One region of the Rheinheimera baltica genome, then DNA from elsewhere that is predicted to be linked to it. Evidence: riboswitches for the same ligand, from Rfam matches in the RefSeq annotation. Region 1 holds a riboswitch; the other holds the start of a gene.
The links. A riboswitch is a leader RNA that binds a small molecule or an ion and turns the genes downstream of it on or off. The one in region 1 is predicted to bind cobalamin.

Region 1 (4,181 bases):
GCAGCTACCTCAGGTAAAGCTGACGCTGCAACGCAAACCCTGGCTTCGCTGCTTACAATTATTGCAACAAAATAAGGTTGATGCGCTTGTGGCAACCTATGACGAATCACGCCGCAACTTTGCGGTTTTTCCGCTCGATGCGCAGAGCCAGCCCAACGCCAATCTAGCGCTAAGTCAACATGCGACGTGTCTGGTGCAACAACCAGGCAAAAACGTATTAGAACGCGCCACTGAAGGTATCGTTATCGCCCGACCGCTGGGTTATGTGATGCCTCAGTACCCTGAAGGGGTGACAACGGTACAAGTGCAATCTCAGCAACAAGCTTTTGAGCTGGTAAAGCAAGGACGGGTGGATGCCACAACCACCTTGTGTGAAGTGAATCAGCTGCCGTTACCTGATAATTATGTGTATGGCTTGCAAGTAAACTATCCACCACTTTACAGCACCACCGGTTATCTGGTGTTTAGCAAAGGCTTTTACCAACAGCATACTGAGCTTGCGGCAAGTTTATGGCAAACCTTACAGCATACCCGTGATGCCAACCGTTATTACCAGTATTTGCTACTAAACGACAACGATATTACCCTACCGACAGAGCGTGAAAACTAATCCACGCTATTGTCAGTAAGGGTTTTGCAGCCATTAACCCGGACTGTAACGCAGGCTAATGCCAACGTTTGCGCCAGCGGTAGTATAACCAGCACTTGTTTGATAATTTTTATCAAACAGGTTTTCCAGTTTCGCCCTCAGTGTTAAGGCGGGCGTTAGCTGATAATCCGCGCCAATACCCCATAGCGTAAAACCACCCAGGTTGGCGACACTCGCATACATGCCCTGATACGTCGAACTCTGGTAATCTGCTGTGATAAAGGCCGACCACTTATCTTCGACAATGCTACCGCGCCAATTCAGTGTATTTTTTGGCCGACGTTCCAACTTTAAGCCGCTACTTTGGTTTTCAGTATCAAGCCAGGTGTAGGCCAAATTACTGCTAAACTGCTGCCACTGCTGCTGCACACTAAACTCTACGCCTGAAATTGTTGCCAATAGCACGTTCTCAGCACGTTCTACCCCTTGGATCAAATTAGTGACATCCCGGTCAAACCAGGCAAGCTGTGCACTAAAGTCTTGTTCAACAAAGCGTAGAGCAATCTCATCTGATACTGACTCTTGCGGTTTTAGTGCAGGATTAGCATAACCCGGATAATACAGCTCGTTAAACGATGGCGTTTTAAATGCTGTACCCCGGCTGGCACGCAGTAGCCACTGCTCTGTCAGCTGATACCCTGCTGCCAGTTGCCAGGTGTTTTGGCCGCCGTATTGATTAATCAAATCACGGCGCAGCGCGGCTTCGAGTTTTAGCGCATTGAGCTGATAATGTAGACCGGTAAACAAGGCGCGGTTTATACGGCTGGTTTTTTCGTAAGGCGTGGACGAACGATCGACCTTCTCCTGATACCAGTTCACCCCCGCCAGCAACGTCAAGCTGGTGCTTAGGCTGGTCTCTGCCTGATAATTGAACTCATCGCGCGCAGTGATAAAAGGGCTGCGCGAGTCGGGGCCATAGCTAGCTTCGCTGTCAAGATTTCGGCTAAGTTGTGCCTGGTGCTGCCAACGCCCAAGTTGCTGTTGCCAACCCAGCAAGTAAGCACGGTTTAGTGTATCAGCGACATCTTCGTTGCCGTAGCTGGTATCAAATTCATAATAACCAGAATTGACATCGGCTTGTGCCGTCCATAGACCAAGTTCAGTCTGGTAATCTGCGGCTACTTTAATAAATTTTTGCTTGTAACCATCGCTATCGCTATCAAGTTCGTCACGCACATTAAAGCCATCGGCGCGGCTTACACCAGCACTGGCTCGCAACGTAAGTTGTTCGAAGCGCTGGCTAACGCTGAGATCAGTGCCGGCTTGGCCGTAACTGCCAATATTGACATTAAGCTCGACTGCATTACTACGCCGGGTCGTTATGGCAATAACACCGGCAAGCGCATCAGAGCCATACCATGCTGCACGAGGGCCACGGACTACTTCAATACGCTCAATCAACTCCAACGGTAGCATGGCAAGCGATTTATAGCCCAAGGTGGCAGAACCACTGCGCACACCATCAATCAGCACTAACGTATGGCCAACATTGCCACCGCGAATATACACTCCGCTCGTCTGGCCGCGGCCGCCGTCTCGCGATAGATTAATGCCTGGCAACTGTGCCAACAAGGCGGGTAAATCTGATGCCTGGCGCGCGACGATATCGTCATGCTCAAGTACGGTTACACTCGCCAACACATCTTGCTGTGCAGTGGCAGTGCGGTTGGCATAAATACTAATATGTTCGATATCGTCAGCATAAACTGAACAACAGGATGCGACCAACACGGCCGCCAAAGCAGGTTTAAACATCTAAGCTCCGAAAACATGCCCACCGCATGTTTAATAAAGTTAAAGGATTTTTCTGGCCGGTCTCCGGGCTAACAACCTGCTTTCGCCTACATTCGCCTTCCCATACTATGACAGTGGCATTGAACGCAGATCAGTTGTTTACCGTTGCGGGGGCAGCTCTGGATTTACACCAGATTCCCGTTTACCTGCAGTTAGCTGCAGCACCAGAAAAAGCGGCTCCTTGCTGGAGCCGCGTGCAGTTTAGCGTGAGGAATGGAATTGTCAATAGGTGTCTGGATGGCCGAAGCCATGCAGTTAGTCACGAAAGTTTTTAAACTGGAAAGGTTGGCCTAAATCAGAGGTACGTACCAATTGCATCGCCGCTTGTAAATCGTCACGCTTTTTACCCGTTACCCGCAACTCCTCTCCCTGAATAGCCACCTGTACCTTAATATTGCTGTCTTTAACAAGTTTAATAATTTTCTTCGCTATGTCTTTATCGATGCCTTGCTTAATGCTGACAAAGCGTGTGACGAATTTACCATGACGCTCTTCTTTTTCAATTTTGAAACTATTAACATCCAGCTGCAGCTTGCTGGCTTTAATGGCAAAAATATCGAACAACTGCATCACTTGTTGATCCGCTTCAGCGGTCAGTTCAATCTGTTCTTTTTTTAGCTCAATTTTGGCGTTAACGCCACGAAAATCATAGCGGGTTTCAAGTTCCCGTTTAGCGTTCTCTACCGCGTTATTAGCCTGGTTAATATCAATTTCTGAAACAATATCGAATGAGGGCATTAAAAATCTCCTTAGCATAAGCCATTCTGTCTGCTGGTGATTATAACCAGAAAACTGTTACAATCCGAGTGCCATATAGGTTTGGGGGTGTATGTGTCACAAAGTTTTTATCGCTGGTTGTGCTTATTCTGTTTTTTACTGGCTACAGCGAGCTTCTTGGCTGAACTCAACGGTCACCGTATTATTGCCGGCTTTGCCCATATTGATAAAGTCGCGCATTTTGGCATTTTTGCTATTTTGTCAGCGTTACTATGGAAAGGCTTTAAAGTGTCACCGGTGACCGCGTTAATCGTTTTAGGTGCCTATGGTGGCAGCATAGAGTTGGCACAACATTATTTTACCCGCCGACATGGCGATTGGTTCGACCTACTGGCAGATATTGGCGGTGTTATTAGCTTCTATCTGGTACGCAGCGTATGGCACCGAATACGTCCCCGCAGCCAGCGCTAAGCTGGACCATCGTTGGCCAAGGTGCTATTGGTTTATTGGCAGCCTGCAGGTTGTCATTGGCCGGAAACGCCGTTTCATTGTGGTTAAAAACTCCAAACATTATCAATATTGATTTCACTGAACAGCAGTTTAGTTACCCCCCAGCGATAGCGCCGTTGAATGCCGTGCTGGTGCCGGTTAAAAGCTATGCCATACTCGATGCCATTAAAGGTTTATTACCACATCTTAGCCCTGATGCTCAGCTGGTGCTAAGCCACAATGGTATGGGAACTATAGCGCAGGTAAAACCGTTGTTACTGCCCACACAAGGGCTGTGGTTTCTTACCACCACTCACGGTGCACTTAAACAACACCATAATCTGTTTCACACCGGACAAGGGCAAAGTGTCATCGCGCCACTTAATAGTGCCGCCATAGCATGCTCTGAAGCGGTTACTCAGGTGATGGATATCGCCCTGGGACCAATAACATTAACCGATAATATATCGCCCTATTTATGGCAAAAATTGGCGATTAATGCAGTAATAAATCCACTAACGGCAATATATGA
Region 2 (4,181 bases), on a different contig from region 1:
ACACGCGTTTGGATTAAACGGGTTAATACTACTTGCCGTGGTTTGTGGATAAAGCACTACAATATTATTGGTGTCAGCATAGTTATTCAGACCGGTGCCAGCAACATAGGCCTCACCAACACTGGCCGCATCTTGCTTGCAACCATGAAAACTAACATGTAGCCGGCACGATGCACCTGCAGCACAAGTTTGTGGCACGTATAAGTAGCCTGTTTCAGCCAGGGTGCTTTTTGCCGCTTCGGACATCTGAAACTGGTTAATTTTTAATAGGTTACCAGTTGATGTTTCACTTTTGCCTTTGATAGTGCCCAGTAAATGTTGTAGTAACGCGCCTGCCGCATCGTAATGACAACTGGCCAGATAAGGTGGTTCTGATATGTCACAGGCCCCAAGATCAGTTCTGTCTGTTGGAAAGGTATGACCAAAAGCCATGTCATTAATCAGCACAATATGCTCGGGTTTCACCCACTGCGTATACTGTTTATACAGCGCCTGAGCTAGCTTGGGATGTACGGTAGTGTCCTTCGTACCACTAAATATCCATACATTGTCATCAGCAAGAGCAGACAATGGTGCCAGCTTTTGCGTTTGGCGCTTTTCAGTTAAGTAGTTTTCAATAGCTTCAAGATCTGGCGCGCTGGTGGCTTTGTTAAAGCAATGCTCTAAGGCGAGACCAAGACTATTTTGAGCACAATACACCGGCCCTCCAGCCAGCATAGCAACACCTTCTACTTGTTCAGCGAAAGCTTGGTGATATTGTCCAGCCATGTAGGCGCCGCTTGACAAACCCGATAGCGTAATTTGTTTCGTTAACTGTAGTTCTGGTATTGGTGATGTTGCTAATGCGCCATAGCTTATCGCCGATAACAGCGTAAATATTGATAAATTACGTGCTTGCATGAGGGATCCTGAAATTGCAGTGTTATAAACTATATTTCGCACATACCGTATGAATAGACAATAAGGCTTTAGTACAGCAACAAAGTTATACTACAGTAAAATGGCATACACGCTTTTTAGCAACTTAACATTGCAAAAACAGCACTTTCTGGTTAGATTGAACAGCAGTGCTAGATGAAAAACAGGACGTCATAATGAAAAAATGGGCCAGTGCAATGATTGCTGCCGTAGCGTTTTCCTCGGCCGCTGTAGCAAATACTCAAGATTACAAACTGGTGACCGTTGCCGGTTATCTGAATTTTTACTTGCTGAATTTAAACGCGTGTGAAGATTTCCATCCTGCTGTGCGTTCTGCGGCTTATGATGCAGAGAAAAGTTTATATCCCTATTTGGATAAGCTTTACAGCAAAATGGGCGGCGTTGACGGGGCAAACCAAAAAATGGTTGCTGATATAGTGATGAAACGCCGTAACATGTTAAATACGCAAATTGCTGAAGGCGATTTTACCGTTGAGCATTGTCAGGCTGTTGTTAAGATACTGACCGAAGATGGCTTAGATAAAACCTTGCTTAGCGCGTTAGAGTAACATTACTTCGCACATCCAAAACCGCCAGCTTATTGCTGGCGGTTTCACTTTGTCCAGATAAAATGTTTTCTGGTACACTACGTCTTGCTTTGGTGTAGGCTATGCCTGCTTAAAAGGGAAACAGGTGAAATGCCTGCACTGTCCCCGCAACTGTAATAAGTGCTGCAATCAAATGCCACTGGCCCTAAGGGCTGGGAAGGCGATTGTGGGTTATCACTTTAAGTCAGGAGACCTGCCTAAGCCCTAGTTACGCCTCTGTGCGGGAGTTCACAGCAGCACCAGTGCCTTTGTGTAAGGCTCTCTGCTGCTATTGTCAGGAGTGGGTTTTGCTAAAGCTGTCAGCTGTTTCGCTTACGCTTGGAAACCAAGCGGTGCTACAAAATGTTAATTTTGTTTTGGCTCCAGGCGAGTTTATTGGTGTTATAGGCCCCAATGGCGCAGGAAAAAGCAGCTTATTGCGCGTTGTACAGGGGGCATTAGCCGCAGACAACGGACAAATTCTGCTACAACAACGCCCCTTACTGCACTATAAAACGGCTGAGCTGGCTAAAACTGTCGCCGTTGTTAGTCAAAACCCCGCACCTTTGTTTGCGCTCACGGTTGAGCAAGTTGCGACTATGGGGCTGTTACCTCATAAAAACTGGTTTGAGTTAAATCATAGTCACGATAGACACATCGTTGCGCAAGCTTTGCAAAAGGTAGGTTTAAACGGTAAAGCTAATCAACTGATTGATAGCTTATCTGGTGGTGAACTCCAGCGGCTTTATATTGCCCGTGCACTAGTGCAACGACCTGCATTGTTGTTATTGGATGAACCGACAAATCATTTAGATGTATTGTATCAGCATCAGGTACTTCAGCTTGTTAGCGGCTTGGGTATTCCCGCGTTAGCTTGCCTGCATGATCTTAACCTTGCAGCGTTATATTGCGACAAAATACTGCTATTAAACCAAGGTCAGCAGTGTGCTTTTGGCACACCGGAGCAGGTGTTGCGAAGTGAGTTACTGCAACAAGTGTTTGGCTTAGCCTGCGAGGTAACAATGCACCCGTTGCTTAACAAGCTCCAGGTCACGTTTATGCCTAACCAAGGAGCCCACTGATGTTAAAACGGCATTATCGGTTGGCCATGGGGTTATCTATACTGTTATTACTTGCCAGTATGCTAATAAGTCTGACATTAGGTAGTGTGAATATCTCTTTGACCGATGTATTTAACGTGTTGGTTGGTCATGCTACGCAGTCAGACTTAACCGAAACAATAATTTTTCAAATCCGCTTACCCCGATTGCTCTGTGCGGTGTTAGTCGGCGCCGGTTTAGCCATTTCCGGCGCTATTTTGCAAAACGCCAGTCGTAATCCATTAGCGGATCCCTATCTGTTTGGTTTGATGGCCGGAGCAGGCTTAGGTGCTACCTTGGTGAGCGTTGTCTTGCCGCCACACCTTATTAGTATGGCGCTGGGTGCATTTGTTGGGGCATTGTTTGCGGTGTTACTGGTTTTTGTAGTGTGTGCCGGACAACACTGGCGCAAAGTAGAAATTACTTTACTGGCCGGCGTGGCAGTATCTTTTATGCTAAGTGCGATTAGCAGCTTTGTACTCTACTTTGCTGAACCCTTTGCCGCAAATCGCATTATGTTTTGGTTAATGGGGAGTTTAAGCCGAACCGACTGGTTAAGTGTGTTGCTGCTAGCTCCTATAGTATTACTAGTACTTTTACTGGCGCTGGCACTGCGCCGTCAGCTTGACGCCTTATTACTCAGTGATGAAAGCGCCCGTACACTTGGAGTGAATACCTTACGTTTGCGTTTGGTTTTGTTATTAGCAACAGCACTGTTAACCGCTTGTATAGTTTCACAATGTGGTGGTATCGCCTTTGTCGGGTTAATGGTGCCGCATATCGTTAGACATTTTTTTGGTGTTACATCAGTACGATTGTTATTTGGCTCAGCCATTATTGGCGCATTGTTTATGATCTGGGTGGATAATGTAGCACGTACAGTGCTGCCACAGCAGGAGATTCCACTGGGTGTTATTACGTCGTTAGTGGGCAGTATATTTTTTCTTTTAATCATGCGCCGGCAACGGCTATAGCGAAGTGATATGACAACAGAACAGCTAAAACAACAACGCCACCGTGAACGTCAGCAGCGACTAAAAACTCAGGTTGATAGCGCTATTGCTGCGGCCACAGATGACAAAGGATTGTTACTGGTGATTACCGGTAATGGTAAAGGAAAGTCTACTTCAGGTTTTGGTACGGTTGCGCGCGCGGTTGGACATGGGTTTACTGCAGCGGTGGTGCAGTTTATTAAAGGCAGCTGGGAGTGCGGCGAACGTAACTTACTTGAGGAGCATGGTGTTCAATTTGCCGTAATGGCAACGGGTTTTACCTGGGACACTCAGGACAAAGCTGCTGACATCGATGCAGCAGAGCGCGTTTGGTTGCAGGCAGAGCGATTCTTAGCTGACCCGTCAATTGACATGGTGTTGTTAGATGAACTGACGTACATGCTGAGTTACCACTATTTATCTCTAGAGCGCATAGAAAAGGCCTTGCTAAACCGACCGGTAAAACAGCATGTTGTTATTACGGGACGGGCGTGTCATCGCCGTCTAATTGAACTTGCAGATACGGTTAGCGAGGTGCAAAACGTTAAACATGCGTTTGACCATGGCATTAAGGCGCAGCGTGG

Region 2: it holds a riboswitch for cobalamin, as region 1 does, so the genes downstream of both, ORJ00_RS11145 (ABC transporter ATP-binding protein) here and ORJ00_RS01150 (TonB-dependent receptor domain-containing protein) in region 1, are expected to answer to the same signal.

What each region holds. Positions count from the first base shown of each region.
Region 1 covers NZ_JAPJDY010000001.1:231,793-235,973, reverse strand. The annotation lists gene ORJ00_RS01155 (transporter substrate-binding domain-containing protein) at 1-610, shown strand, start outside; gene ORJ00_RS01150 (TonB-dependent receptor domain-containing protein) at 644-2,404, opposite strand; cobalamin riboswitch at 2,442-2,627, opposite strand; gene ORJ00_RS01145 (YajQ family cyclic di-GMP-binding protein) at 2,699-3,181, opposite strand; gene ORJ00_RS01140 (VanZ family protein) at 3,275-3,631, shown strand; gene ORJ00_RS01135 (ketopantoate reductase family protein) at 3,598-4,181, shown strand, end outside.
Region 2 covers NZ_JAPJDY010000006.1:28,965-33,145, forward strand. The annotation lists gene ORJ00_RS11135 (extracellular catalytic domain type 2 short-chain-length polyhydroxyalkanoate depolymerase) at 1-900, opposite strand, end outside; gene ORJ00_RS11140 (hypothetical protein) at 1,095-1,487, shown strand; cobalamin riboswitch at 1,561-1,741, shown strand; gene ORJ00_RS11145 (ABC transporter ATP-binding protein) at 1,814-2,587, shown strand; gene ORJ00_RS11150 (FecCD family ABC transporter permease) at 2,587-3,579, shown strand; gene cobO (cob(I)yrinic acid a,c-diamide adenosyltransferase) at 3,589-4,181, shown strand, end outside.